Regions from separate parts of the Streptomyces sp. NPDC001717 genome, predicted to be linked through region 1. Evidence: riboswitches for the same ligand, from Rfam matches in the RefSeq annotation. Region 1 holds a riboswitch; the other holds the start of a gene.
The links. Region 1 has a riboswitch for glycine ahead of gcvT (glycine cleavage system aminomethyltransferase GcvT). Riboswitches for the same ligand answer to the same signal wherever they lie in the genome.
Positions count from the first base shown of each region.

Region 2: another riboswitch for glycine. It lies ahead of gcvP (aminomethyl-transferring glycine dehydrogenase); the one in region 1 lies ahead of gcvT (glycine cleavage system aminomethyltransferase GcvT).

Region 1 covers NZ_JBIAUK010000012.1:52,838-60,192, forward strand. Annotated here, with positions in the region: gene ACFYZL_RS20545 (AAA family ATPase) at 18-704, opposite strand; glycine riboswitch at 940-1,043, shown strand; gene gcvT (glycine cleavage system aminomethyltransferase GcvT) at 1,202-2,317, shown strand; gene gcvH (glycine cleavage system protein GcvH) at 2,420-2,800, shown strand; gene glyA (serine hydroxymethyltransferase) at 2,816-4,072, shown strand; gene ACFYZL_RS20565 (APC family permease) at 4,238-5,893, shown strand; gene ACFYZL_RS20570 (L-serine ammonia-lyase) at 6,032-7,355, shown strand, end outside.
Region 2 covers NZ_JBIAUK010000013.1:202,795-210,149, reverse strand. Annotated here, with positions in the region: gene ACFYZL_RS22295 (bifunctional nuclease family protein) at 1-330, shown strand, start outside; gene ACFYZL_RS22290 (MerR family transcriptional regulator) at 523-1,161, shown strand; gene ACFYZL_RS22285 (DNA polymerase IV) at 1,229-2,647, shown strand; gene ACFYZL_RS22280 (PRC-barrel domain-containing protein) at 3,122-3,487, opposite strand; glycine riboswitch at 3,600-3,698, shown strand; gene gcvP (aminomethyl-transferring glycine dehydrogenase) at 3,895-6,780, shown strand; gene ACFYZL_RS22270 (DUF5999 family protein) at 6,847-7,035, opposite strand; gene ACFYZL_RS22265 (hypothetical protein) at 7,297-7,355, opposite strand, start outside.

The sequences.
Region 1 (7,355 bases):
CCGGCGGAGCCCGGCGGCTACGGGTGGAACGCGATGCGCGTCACCGCGGCGGCGGAGCGGCGGTCCAGGAGGGTGGCCGAAGCGCACCCCGCCGGCGGCCGCCCGGCCTCCGCTTCGCGCAGGAGGCGCCCCACCGCACCCCGGTGGCGGGCGAAGGCGTACGCCGACACCCCCCGCCCCCGGGCCCGCTGGCCCGACAGCGCCTCCTCGGGGCTGGTGTCCAGCAGGAGCAGGTGCAGTGCGCGCCCGCGCCGCCGCGCCGCCGCCGCGAGCAGCCCCCGCACCCAGCTCTGCGTACCGCAGTCGTGGACCACGACGGAGCGCCCGGAGCGCAGCCGGCGCCACAGCCCCCAGTAGTGCGCGGCCCGCACCAGCGGCCGGTAGACCGCGTACGGCAGCGCCCCCGGCATCCGGCGCTCCCAGCGCTCGCGGGTGTCCTGGGAGTCGACGGCGCCGCCCTCCGCACCGTCCTCGGCCGCCGCCCGCTTGATCAGCGTGCTCTTGCCGCCCCCCGGCAGGCCGGAGACGACCACGATGTCGCCCTCGGCGAAGCGCAGCCGCTGCGGGCCCCGCACGCCCGGGCCGCGCAGGTCCCGTACGGGCCCGGCCTCGTGCCCGCGCGCCCGCGCCGGCGCACCGGCCCGCTGCGTCGGCACCGCGCCCACGGCCCCCGCGGCCGCCGCCGCACCCACGAATCTCCGCACAGTGCTCGCCTCCCCCGAATCGGGTCACCAGGACCCTTCCCCACTGAGTGTAAAGAGACGGTAATCCGGCGGCTTCGGTTCCGGTCCACGTTCCGGTCCGCGTTGCCGTACTCGACCCCGTCCACCCCCTGGACACCCGCACGATCTTTCGGGCCCACCCACCCGATCACCACCATGGCGTGCAATGATGTGCGCCATCTGGACCAACCGCATCACCAACTGCATACCGGCCGCTTGAATCCGCGCGGGAGAGTCCCGGCACGCCGCAAGGCGGTGCGTGGGCGCCGAAGGAGCAAGAACCTCCCTTGAATCTCTCAGGCCCCGTACCGCGTGGATGAGGCAGATCTGAAAAGCGAGCTGCTCGGCAGCTCCACCCAAGGTGCAAGCCGGAGATCCCTGACGCGTCAGGGACTCTCGGCGAACCTCTCAGGTTCCGATGACAGATGGGGAGGACCCCTCCTCGTCATGTCATGCCCTGGGACCCGGGAGCCACACCCATGAGCACTGCCCCCCGCCTGACCGCCCTCGATGCGCTGCACCGTTCCCTCGGTGCGACCATGACCGACTTCGCGGGCTGGGACATGCCCCTGCGGTACGCCAGCGAGCGCGACGAGCACAACGCCGTCCGCACCAAGGCCGGTCTCTTCGACCTCTCCCACATGGGCGAGATCACCCTGACCGGCCCGGAGGCCGTCAAGGCCCTGGACTACGCGCTGGTCGGCAACATCTCCACCGTCGGCGTCGGCCGCGCCCGCTACACGCACATCTGCCGGGAAGACGGCGGCATCGTCGACGACCTGATCGTCTACCGCCTCGGCGAGACCGAGTACATGGTCGTCGCGAACGCCTCCAACGCCCAGGTGGTGCTGGACGCGCTCACCGAGCGCGCCGCCGGCTTCGACACCGAGGTCCGCGACGACCGTGACGCGTACGCGCTGATCGCGGTGCAGGGCCCGGAGTCCCCCGGCATCCTCGCCTCCCTCACCGACGCCGACCTGGACGGGCTGAAGTACTACGCCGGCCTGCCGGGCACCGTGGCCGGCGTGCCCGCGCTGATCGCGCGTACGGGCTACACGGGCGAGGACGGCTTCGAGCTGTTCGTCTCCCCCGAGCACGCCGTGGAGCTGTGGCAGGCGCTGACCAAGGCCGGCGAGGGCGTCGGCCTGGTCCCGGCCGGCCTGTCCTGCCGCGACACCCTGCGCCTGGAGGCGGGCATGCCGCTGTACGGGCACGAGCTGACCACCTCGCTCACCCCGTTCGACGCGGGTCTGGGCCGGGTCGTGAAGTTCGAGAAGGAGGGCGACTTCGTCGGCCGCGCCGCCCTGGAGGCCGCCGCGGAGCGCGCCGCCACGAACCCGCCGCGCAAGCTGGTCGGCCTGGTCGCCGAGGGCCGCCGCGTTCCGCGCGCCGGCTTCCCGGTCGTCGCCGACGGCCAGGTGATCGGCGAGGTCACCTCGGGCGCCCCGTCCCCGACCCTGGGCAAGCCGATCGCGATGGCGTACGTCGACGCGGCGCACGCCGCGCCCGGCACCTCCGGCGTCGGCGTCGACATTCGCGGTACGCATGAGCCGTACGAGGTCGTCGCTCTGCCGTTCTACAAGCGGCAGAAGTAGTCCTTGTAGTCAGGCCTGCCGCCCGGGTGCCCCGTGCGGCGATGTAGCAGTACCCAAGACCACCGTTCGTTTCCACCCCCGCGCATCCAGGAGAATCAGGCCATGAGCACCCCCCAGCAGCTGCGTTACACCAAGGAGCACGAGTGGCTGTCGGACGTCGCCGACGGCGTCGCGACGGTCGGCATCACCGAGTTCGCGGCCAACGCGCTCGGTGACGTCGTCTACGCCCAGCTCCCCGCGGTCGGCGACACCGTCACCGAGGGCGAGACCTGTGGCGAGCTGGAGTCGACGAAGTCGGTCAGCGACCTGTACTCCCCCGTCTCCGGTGAGGTCGTCGAGGCCAACCAGGACGTCGTCGACGACCCGTCCCTGGTGAACTCCGCCCCCTTCGAGGGCGGCTGGCTGTTCAAGGTGCGCATCTCGGAGGAGCCCAAGGACGTGCTCTCCGCCGACGAGTACACCGCACTCACCGCCGGTAACTGACCCCAGGGGATCCTGATGTCCGTACTGAACACCCCTCTTCACGAACTCGACCCCGACGTCGCCGCAGCCGTCGACGCCGAGCTCGTGCGCCAGCAGTCCACCCTCGAAATGATCGCGTCGGAGAACTTCGCTCCGGTCGCCGTCATGGAGGCCCAGGGCTCCGTCCTGACCAACAAGTACGCCGAGGGCTACCCCGGCCGCCGTTACTACGGCGGCTGCGAGCACGTCGACGTCGTCGAGCAGATCGCCATCGACCGGATCAAGGCGCTGTTCGGCGCCGAGGCCGCGAACGTGCAGCCGCACTCCGGTGCGCAGGCGAACGCCGCCGCGATGTTCGCGCTGCTGAAGCCGGGCGACACGATCATGGGCCTGAACCTGGCCCACGGCGGTCACCTGACCCACGGCATGAAGATCAACTTCTCCGGCAAGCTCTACAACGTGGTCCCGTACCACGTCGGCGAGGACGGCCAGGTCGACATGGCCGAGGTCGAGCGCCTCGCCAAGGAGTCCAAGCCGCAGCTGATCGTCGCCGGCTGGTCCGCCTACCCGCGTCAGCTGGACTTCGCCGCCTTCCGCCGCATCGCGGACGAGGTCGGCGCGTACCTGATGGTCGACATGGCGCACTTCGCCGGTCTGGTCGCCGCGGGCCTGCACCCGAACCCGGTGCCGCACGCCCACGTCGTCACCACCACCACGCACAAGACCCTCGGCGGTCCGCGCGGCGGTGTCATCCTGTCGACGCAGGAGCTGGCCAAGAAGATCAACTCCGCGGTCTTCCCGGGTCAGCAGGGCGGTCCGCTGGAGCACGTGATCGCGGCCAAGGCCGTCTCCTTCAAGGTCGCGGCCTCGCCCGAGTTCAAGGAGCGCCAGGAGCGCACCCTGGAGGGCGCGAAGATCCTCGCCGCCCGTCTGGTCCAGGACGACGTCAAGGCCGTGGGCGTGGACGTCCTCACCGGCGGCACCGACGTGCACCTGGTCCTGGTCGACCTGCGCAACTCCGAGCTGGACGGCCAGCAGGCCGAGGACCGCCTCCACGAGGTCGGCATCACGGTCAACCGCAACGCCATCCCGAACGACCCGCGGCCGCCGATGGTCACCTCGGGTCTGCGGATCGGTACGCCGGCCCTGGCCACCCGCGGTTTCGACGCCGAGGCGTTCACCGAGGTCGCCGAGATCATCGCGCAGGCCCTGAAGCCGGAGTACGACGCGGCGGACCTCAAGGCGCGCGTCTCCGCGCTCGCCGCGAAGTTCCCGCTGTACCCGTCGCTCTAGGCAACGGCCTGAAGGGGCCCGGCCTTGGTTTCCACAGGGTCGGGCCCTTCTCATGACCAAAGCCCCAGGCGGATGCGGCCCATTGCCACTGAATCCACCAAAAAATGGCACATAGGGTCCGAATAAGAGCAGTACGACATCCCCTGGCAGGACGGAACGCACCTCATGGACATGAGCGCAGCCGACAAGAAGGGACTCGGCCTCTTCGCGCTGGTCATGATCGGCATAGGCTCGATCTTCGGATCGGGCTGGCTCTTCGGCGCCGGTACGGCCGCCCAGGTGGCCGGCCCCGCGGCGCTCGTGGCCTGGGTCATCGGCGCGGTCTTCATCGGCATGATCGCCATGTCCTACGCGGAGGTGGGCGCCGCCTACCCGATCCCCGGCGGCATGGCCCGCTACGGATCGATCTCGCACGGCCCGGTGCTCGGCTTCATCACGGGCTGGGCGGTGTGGATCGCGGTCGCCTCGCTGATCCCGATCGAGTCGATCGCGGCCACCCAGTACATGTCCTCCTGGAGCTTCGGCTGGGCCAAGGACCTGGTGGACACCGGGTCCCACCGGCTGACCGCCTTCGGCATGGCGGTGGCGCTGGTCCTGACCGTGCTGCTGTGGCTGTCCTGCTACTGGTCGGTCCAGCTGCTTGCGAAGATCAACTCGCTCCTCACCCTGGTCAAGTTCGCGATCCCGGTGCTCGCCGTCGTCGCGCTGATCGCCTCCGGCTTCCACACCTCCAACTTCACCGCCCACGGCGGCTTCGCCCCGAACGGCTGGACCGCCGTCCTGACCGCGGTCACCACCTGCGGCGTGGTCTTCGCCTTCAACGGCTTCCAGGCCGTCGTCAACCTCGGCGGCGCCGCCAAGAACCCCGGCCGCGCCATCCCGATCGCCCTGGTCGGCGCGCTCGCACTGGGCCTGGTCATCTACCTCGCCCTCCAGACGGCCTTCCTGGGCTCCGTCCCGCCGGAGCACCTGGCGCGGGCCGGTGGCTGGTCGGGCGTGAACTTCAACTCGCCGTTCGCCGAGCTCGCCAAGCTGCTGATGATCCACTGGGTGGTGGTGATGCTCCAGTTCGGCGCCTTCATCTCCCCCGCCGGCTCCAACATCGCCAACGTGGCCTCGGCCGCGTACATGGTCCGGAACCTCTCCGAGACCGGCTTCTTCCCCAAGCGGCTCGCCCGGACCCACCCCGTCTACGGGACCGCTCGCCCGGCGATGTGGATGAACCTCGGCTTCTCGGTCCTGCTGCTGGTCACCGTCGGCCACAGCTGGAAGACCCTGGCGCCGATCATCTCGGCCGCCATGGTGATCTCGTACCTGATCGGTCCGGTCGCGGTGGGCGTCTTCCGCCGTACGAAGCCCGCTCTGCCCCGCCCGTTCCGCCTCCCGGCGGCGACGGTCCTGTGCCCGCTGACCTTCGTCTTCGCGGCGTGCGCGCTGTACTGGTCGAAGTGGCCGAACACCGGCATCGTCACCGCCCTGACCCTGACGGCCGCCCCGATCGCGGCACTGGTGCTCTCCCGCAAGGGCGAGCGCGACCTGGCCCGTCAGTTCGCCCCCGCCTGGTGGATCGTCTTCTTCCTCGGCGCCCTGTCCCTGCTCTCCTGGCTCGGCTCGGCCGACTTCGGCGGCCGCGGCGCCATCCCGGGCGGCGTGGACATCGCCCTGGTGGCGGCCATGGCCCTCGGTACGTACTTCTGGGCCGTCCGGGCGGGCGTCCGGGCCCACCACGCGGGCCTGCCCGGCCCCGACCCGATCCTCGACGCCAACGTGGCCGCGCGCGGCGACGTACCGGCTCCGGAGCGTGAACCGGCACCCGCCTGACCCGTCCGCGTAACGCACACCACCTCGTCCGGCAGACGAGCTGTTCACGTCACCGCGATAAGCTCGCCTGCCGGACAAAATCCGCAATACACCTCTCCTGCCCCCTCCCACCCCACGAGCAGACAAGGGAGTCCGCCAGTGGCCATCTCCGTCTTCGACCTCTTCTCCATCGGCATCGGCCCCTCCTCCTCCCACACGGTCGGTCCGATGCGCGCGGCGCGCATGTTCGTGATGCGGCTGAAGAAGGACGGCGTACTCGCGCAGACGGCGTCCGTGCGGGCCGAGCTCTTCGGCTCCCTCGGCGCGACCGGCCACGGCCACGGCACCCCCAAGGCGGTGCTGCTGGGCCTGGAGGGCCACTCCCCGCGCACCGTGAACGTGGAGACGGCGGACGACGAGGTCGAGCGCATCCGCAAGACCGGCCGCCTGCGCCTCCTCGGCACGGAGATAGGCGAGGTCCACGAGATCGACTTCGACGAGCCGAACCAGCTGATCCTGCACCGCCGGCGCTCGCTGCCCTACCACGCGAACGGCATGACCCTCTTCGCGTACGACGCGGCCGGCACGCCGCTGCTGGAGAAGACGTACTACTCGGTCGGCGGTGGCTTCGTCGTGGACGAGGACGCGGTCGGCGAGGACCGGATCAAGCTCGACGACACCGTGCTGAAGCACCCCTTCCGCTCCGGCGACGAGATGCTGCGCCTGGCGAACGAGACCGGCCTGTCGATCTCCTCCCTCATGCTGGAGAACGAGAAGGCCTGGCGCACGGAGGAGGAGATCCGCGAGGGCCTCCTGGAGATCTGGCGCGTCATGCAGGCCTGCGTCGCACGCGGCATGTCCCGTGAGGGCATCCTGCCGGGCGGCCTGCGGGTCAAGCGCCGGGCCGCCTCCACGGCGCGCCAGCTGCGCACCGAGGGCGACCCGATGATGCACCGCAGCGAGTGGACCACGATCTACGCGATGGCGGTCAACGAGGAGAACGCGGCGGGCGGCCGGGTCGTCACCGCGCCCACCAACGGCGCGGCCGGGGTCCTGCCCGCGGTCCTGCACTACTACATGAACTTCGTGCCGGGCGCGGACGAGGACGGCGTGGTCCGCTTCCTCCTCGCGGCCGGTGCGATCGGCATGCTGTTCAAGGAGAACGCCTCCATCTCCGGCGCCGAGGTCGGCTGCCAGGGAGAGGTCGGCTCGGCCTGCTCGATGGCGGCGGGCGCCCTCGCCGAGGTGCTGGGCGGCACCCCGGAGCAGGTGGAGAACGCGGCCGAGATCGGCATGGAGCACAACCTGGGCCTGACCTGCGACCCGGTCGGCGGCCTGGTGCAGATCCCGTGCATCGAGCGCAACGGCATGGCGGCGGTCAAGGCCGTCACCGCGGCCAAGATGGCGATGCGCGGCGACGGCAGCCACAAGGTCTCCCTCGACAAGGTCATCAAGACCATGAAGGAGACCGGCGCGGACATGA
Region 2 (7,355 bases), on a different contig from region 1:
GGGATGGCCCCTGCCCGGCCGCTGACGCACGACCTGTTCAAGGACGTGCTGGAAGCGATCGGCGAGGAGCTCTCCGAGGTCCGGATCACGGATCTGCGGGAGGGCGTCTTCTACGCGGAGCTCGTCTTCGCCAGCGGGGTCGAGGTGAGCGCGAGGCCCTCCGACGCCATAGCGCTGGCCCTGCGCACGGGGACGCCGATCTACGGCAGTGACGGCGTCCTCGACGACGCCGGAATCGCCATTCCGGACGAGCAGGAGGACGAGGTGGAGAAGTTCCGCGAGTTCCTCGACCAGATCTCGCCCGAGGACTTCGGTACCGGCCCGCAGTGAGTGCCGGCGGGGCCGTCCACGGGGCGACCGGCCGGGAACTTTCAGCCCATTCGAGTAGCCTTTCCCCGCAAAGGGATACGGGAAACCACTCTCAGGGTGATTATCACTCGGCGTGCCGAGTGTGGCGATCGTTGACGCACCCCTGGTGACTGCCTACCTTCGAGGTGGGCAGGTCAAGGACGGAGGGTCGGCGTGAGGATCACGGGCGACGGTACGACCGGGGGCACCCCCGCGCGGAGTGACGGGGGACCGTACCCGCTGCACGGCAGTGCGGTCGGGGCCGCGCACCGTCAGCCGGACTCGACGCCGGTCGGATCGGTGGGTGGCGACCAGGCGCCCGCGCAGATCGGATACCGGGGACCGACGGCGTGCGCCGCGGCCGGCATCACCTATCGGCAGCTCGACTACTGGGCGCGCACCGGCCTCGTGGAGCCGAGCGTGCGGCCCGCGTACGGGTCGGGCACCCAGCGCCTCTACAGCTTCCGGGACGTGGTGGTCCTCAAGATCGTCAAGCGTTTCCTGGACACCGGGGTGGCGTTGCAGAACATCCGCACGGCCGTGCAGCACCTGCAGAACCGCGGGTTCCACGACCTCGAGCGGATGACGCTGATGAGCGACGGCGCCACCGTGTACGAGTGCACCTCCCCGGACCAGGTCGTGAGCCTGCTCCAGGGCGGGCAGGGTGTTTTCGGCATCGCCGTGGGCGTGGTGTGGCGCGACGTCGAGAGCGCGCTGTCGCAGCTGCACGGGGAGCGCGTCGACACCGGCGAGACCCTGGTCGGGCACAACCCGGCCGACGAGCTCGCGGCGCGCCGCAACCGCGCCGTCTGAGCGTGGGGGCGGCCCGCCCCGGAAACGTGGCATGGAAATGTCAGAGGCGTAGGGCAGCATCGGGGCTGTGAGAGCCGCGCCGACCATCCTGCACCTGGACATGGACGCCTTCTACGCCTCCGTGGAGCAGGCGTCCAAGCCGAGCCTGCGCGGCAAGGCCGTCATCGTCGGCGGTCTCGGGCCGCGCGGGGTCGTCGCGACCGCCTCGTACGAGGCCAGGCGGTTCGGGGTGCACTCCGCGATGCCGACCGCGCAGGCGAGGCGTCTCTGCCCGAACGGTGCCTACCTCATCCCGCGCTTCAGCCTCTACCGCGCGGTCAGCGACCAGGTCATGGCGCTGCTGCGGGCGCTGTCGCCGCTGGTGGAGCCGCTGAGCCTCGACGAGGCCTTCGTGGACCTGGAGGCGGGCGGGGTCGCCTTCGACTCGGCGAGCGCCCTGGCGACGGGGGAGCGGCTGCGGGCGGACATCCGTGGCGTGACGGGGCTCAGCGGGTCGGTGGGGCTGGCCGGGTCGAAGATGCTGGCCAAGGTGGCGTCCGAGGAGGCCAAGCCGAACGGGCTGCTGCTCATCGAGCCGGGTACGGAGCGGGAGCTCCTCGCGCCGATGTCGGTGCGGACCCTGCCGGGCGTGGGGCCGGCCACCGGGGAGCACCTGCGGCGGGCCGGGATCACCACCGTGGGGGAGCTCGCGGAGGCCGGTGAGGACGAGCTGGTCCGGATGGTCGGGCGGGCGCACGGCGTGGGCCTGTACCGGATGGCGCTGGGACTGGACGACCGGCCGGTGGTCGCCGAGCGGGACGCCAAGTCGGTCTCGGTCGAGGACACCTTCGACGTGGACCTGCACGACCGGGTCCGGATCCGGGGCGAGGTGCAGCGGCTGGCGGACCGGTGCGTGCGGAGGCTGCGCGAATCCGGGCACTCCGGGCGCACGATCGTGCTGAAGGTGCGCCGGTACGACTTCTCGACGCTGACGCGCTCCGAGACGCTGCGGGGCCCGACGGACGACCCCGGAGTGGTGCGGGAGGCGGCCGCGCGGCTCCTGGAGGGTGTGGACACCACCGGCGGGGTGCGGCTGCTGGGGGTGGGCGTGACGGGGCTGGCGGACTACACGCAGGAGGACCTCTTCGCGCAGGCGGCGGAGGCGGCGGAGGCGGCGGAATCGGCCGAGGGGGCCGAGGAGGCTGCCGAGCCGCTCGGGGAGGCCGAGCCGGCCGCCGGGTCCGAGGCGTCCTTGGACCCGTGGTCCGCCGCCCCCGGGGCGGAGCCCGAGCCGGCTGTGGAGCGGCGGTGGATGGCCGGGCTGGACGTGCTCCATTCGGTGTACGGGCCGGGGTGGGTCCAGGGCAGCGGGGTCGGGCGGGTGACCGTGCGGTTCGAGCAGCCCGGTTCGCCGCCGGGCCGAGTTCGGACCTTCCGGGTGGACGACCCGGAACTGGAGCCGTCCGACCCGCTGCCGCTGGTGGGGGCGACGGACGCGGGCACCTGAGGGGTGCCGCGAGGTGGGTCGGCCGGGGGCCTGCGCCGCCCCGCCCGGTGCGCGGCCGGATAGGGCGCACAGGGCGTCGTACGGCCCGCGTACGGGTGCCCTGCGGGGGATCGGCCGTGGAGGGGGCAGCGGTGGGACGGGGCGGCTTGGTGCCGGGCCTGCGGGCGCCGCGCCACCGCGGCCCGCACACGGCCCCGGCGCGCCGGCTTGCCGGGGGCGCGTCGCCCCGGAGACGGGCGCCCGCGGCGCCTGACGGTCCGCGTGCCGCCGCCCCGGGTTCGGCCGGCCGGGGCGGCTTGGCGGCGGGCCCGCGCGGGCACGCTCGGGCCGGCCCCGGCCGCGGCCCCCTGGCGGGTGCCGTGCGGGGGCGGCCGTGGCCCTTAGGGTCCGTTGCGGCTCGACGCGCGTGGGGGCCGGGCGGGGGCCGCCTGGCGTGGGCCGCGGCACCGGAGGCCGGTGGTGTGGCGGGGGCGGTCAGTCGTCGTCGCCCGCCAGCCGGCCGAAGTCGCGGTGGAAGTCCGTGGGGAGCGTCACGTCCAGGCCGTAGTGGTGGTAGAGCTGGAGCTCCTGTTCCGGGGAGAGGTGGCGGCCTACGCCGAAGTCGGGGGCGTCCTTGATCAGGGAGCGGTCGAACGGCACCCGTAGGGCGTCGTCCACCAGCTCGCTCGGCTCCAGCGGAACGAACGCGTCCCGGCTGAACAGGCCCGTACGCACTGCGGCCCACTCCGGGACGCCTGTGGCATCGTCGAGGTAGACCTCGTCCACGGTGCCGATCTTGGTGCCATTGCGGTCGAACGCCTTGCGGCCGATCAGGCTGCGCGGATCGATGTCGGTCTGCACGGTCCCTCCAAATGGTCGCAACTCCTCCGTAATGACTACAGAAGTGCATATCCCAAGAAGAGGCCACTCGGGGAGGGTCCGGATCCTCGCTGGTAGGCTGGGTGCTGGCTGTCGACCCTGTGCGGGAGAGTCCTCCGAGTGAGAACGACGGAGGCGCCGAAGGAGCAAATCCTCCCCGGAATCTCTCAGGCATACGTACCGCACGGACGAGGCCACTCTGGAAAGCAGGGGCGGGTACCGGGCGCGCAGTGCCGGTTCCCCTCCTCACCGACGGTGAAAGCCGGTGGCTCGAGCGACCCTCCAGCGACCGGTGAAACTCTCAGGTTGAGATGACAGAGGGGGAGGCCGTCCGGGTGCCCGCGCCGTGGTGCCCCTCGCAGGTCGTACGACCAGGAGGCCTCCGTACAATGACCGCCAACCGCATTCCGCTCTCCCAGCTGGAGCGAGGCATCCCCTTCGAGCAGCGCCACATCGGTCCGGACGCCGAGGCGCAGGCGAAGATGCTCGCTCAGGTGGGCTACGGCTCGCTGGACGAACTGACCGCCGCCGCGGTGCCGGACGTCATCAAGACCGCCGAGGCGCTGAACCTGCCCGAGGCGCGGACCGAGGCCGAGGTGCTGGCCGAGCTGCGTTCGCTCGCCGACCGCAACCAGGTCCTGTCGTCGATGATCGGTCTCGGTTACTACGGGACCTTCACGCCTCCGGTGATCCTCCGCAACGTCATGGAGAACCCGGCCTGGTACACGGCCTACACGCCGTACCAGCCGGAGATCTCCCAGGGCCGCCTCGAAGCGCTCCTGAACTTCCAGACCCTCGTCGCGGACCTCACCGGCCTGCCGACCTCGGGTGCGTCGCTGCTCGACGAGGGCACCGCGGCCGCCGAGGCCATGTCGCTCGCCCGCCGCGTGGGCAAGGTCAAGGGCGGCGTCTTCCTGATCGACGCCGACGCCCTGCCGCAGACCATCGCGGTGATCGAGACCCGCGCCGAGCCGACGGGCGTCGAGGTCGTCGTCGCGGACCTCTCGAACGGCATCCCCGCCGAGATCGCCGAGCGCGGTGTCTTCGGCGTGCTGCTCCAGTACCCGGGTGCCTCCGGCGCCGTACGGGAGATCAAGTCGGTCATCGACCAGGCGCACGAACTCGGTGCGATCGTCACCGTCTCGGCCGACCTGCTCGCCCTGACCCTGCTGACCTCCCCGGGCGAGCTGGGCGCGGACATCGCCGTCGGCACCACGCAGCGCTTCGGCGTCCCCATGGGCTTCGGCGGACCGCACGCCGGGTACATGGCCGTCCAGGCCAAGCACGCCCGCTCCCTGCCGGGCCGCCTCGTCGGCGTCTCCGTGGACGCAGACGGCAACAAGGCGTACCGCCTGGCCCTCCAGACCCGCGAGCAGCACATCCGCCGCGAGAAGGCCACCAGCAACATCTGTACCGCGCAGGTGCTGCTCGCCGTCATGGCCGCCATGTACGCCGTCTACCACGGCCCGGACGGCCTGCAGACGATCGCCCGCCGCACCCACCGCTACGCGACCCTGCTCGCCGCGGGTCTGACGGCCGGCGGCGTGGAGATCGTGCACGGCGCGTACTTCGACACGATCACCGCCCGCGTCCCGGGCCGTGCCGCCGAGGTCGTCGCCGCCGCCCGCAAGGGCGGGGTCAACCTGCACCAGGTCGACGCGGACCAGGTCTCCATGGCCTGTGACGAGACCACCCTGCGCGCCGACATCGAGGCCGTCTGGGCCGCCTTCGGCGTCAGCGCCGACATCGAGGCGCTGGACGAGACCGTCGCGGACACCCTCCCCGAGGGTCTGCTGCGCTCGGACGCCTTCCTGACGCACCCGGTCTTCCACCAGCACCGTTCCGAGACCGCGATGCTGCGCTACCTGCGCAAGCTCTCGGACAAGGACTACGCGCTGGACCGCGGCATGATCCCGCTGGGCTCCTGCACCATGAAGCTCAACGCGACCACCGAGATGGAGCCGGTGACCTGGCCCGAATTCGGTCAGCTGCACCCCTTCGCCCCGGTGGAGCAGGCCGAGGGCTACCTCACGCTCATCAACGAGCTGGAGGAACGTCTCTCCGAGGTCACCGGCTACGACAAGGTCTCCATCCAGCCGAACGCCGGCTCGCAGGGTGAGCTCGCCGGTCTGCTGGCCGTGCGCGCCTACCACCGCGCGAACGGCGACGAGCAGCGCACCATCTGCCTCATCCCGTCCTCCGCGCACGGCACCAACGCCGCCAGCGCCGTGATGGCCGGCATGAAGGTCGTCGTCGTCAAGACCGCCGACGACGGCGAGGTGGACGCGGACGACCTGCGCGCCAAGATCGAGCAGTACCGCGACGAGCTCTCCGTGCTGATGATCACCTACCCGTCCACGCACGGTGTGTTCGAGGAGCACGTCGCCGACATCTGCGCCCAGGTGCACGAGGCCGGCGGCCAGGTCTACGTGGACGGCGCGAACCTCAACGCCCTGGTGGGTCTGGCCAAGCCGGGTCACTTCGGCGGCGACGTCTCGCACCTGAACCTGCACAAGACCTTCTGCATCCCGCACGGCGGCGGCGGTCCGGGCGTCGGCCCGGTCGGTGTCCGGGCGCACCTCGCCCCGTACCTCCCGAACCACCCGCTGCAGCCGACCGCCGGTCCGGAGACGGGCGTCGGCCCGATCTCGGCCGCGCCGTGGGGCTCCGCCGGCATCCTGCCGATCTCCTGGTCGTACGTCCGCCTCATGGGCGGCGAGGGCCTCAAGCGCGCCACCCAGGTCGCGGTGCTCGGCGCCAACTACATCGCCAAGCGCCTGGAGCCGCACTACCCGGTGCTCTACACCGGCCCGGGCGACCTGGTCGCGCACGAGTGCATCATCGACCTGCGTCCGCTGTCGAAGGAGACGGGCGTGAGCGTCGACGACATCGCCAAGCGCCTGATCGACTACGGCTTCCACGCGCCGACGATGTCCTTCCCGGTCGCGGGCACGCTGATGATCGAGCCGACGGAGTCCGAGGACCTCGCGGAGATCGACCGCTTCTGCGACGCGATGATCGCCATCCGCGGCGAGATCGAGAAGGTCGCCTCCGGCGAGTGGCCGCTGGAGGACAACCCGCTGGCCAACTCCCCGCACACCGCGGCGGCGCTGGGCGGCGAGTGGAACCACCCGTACACCCGTGACGAGGCCGTGTTCCCGGGCGGGGTCACGGCCGCCGAGAAGTACTGGCCGCCGGTGCGCCGCATCGACGGTGCGTTCGGTGACCGGAACCTGGTGTGCTCCTGCCCGCCGCTGGACGAGTACGACAACTGATCGATGACGAAGGGGCCGATCCGGGAGGTTCTCCCGGGCCGGCCCCTTCGTCGTTCACGATCCGTCCTATGCGACCGCGAGCGGCCGGTGCGGGGCGATGATCTGGCCGTCCGGGAGCAGCTCCCCGGTGTCCTCGAAGAGCAGGACGCCGTTGCACAGCAGGCTCCAGCCCTGCTCCGGGTGGTTGGCCACGGGGCGGGCCGCCTCCCGGTCGGCGGATTCGGCTGACGGGCAGGCTGGCTGGTGCTGGCACATGGATGCGTTCTTTCGCTGCGACGTGGTCTGTGTGCTACGGCTCGATGCGTGATTCATGGCCGTCCCCCTGGATCATCCCCGCACCCGCGGGGAGCGTGTCCTCAGTCTTCCCCCAGGACAGCCGCTTCGCAGGGATTTCCCGCCGGCTGTCCTCACAGATTGATGACGCATCACTCGTGCGGGCGGTTCAGGCCAACTCCCCTGTCATTTCGGATGGTTCGACGGTGGCCCGGGCGGACTAACCCGAATGGGCCAATCGGGTCAGGCGGCCGGAGCGGCCAGCGAAGGCGGGACCGGTGGCGTCGCCGGGGTGAGCCGGT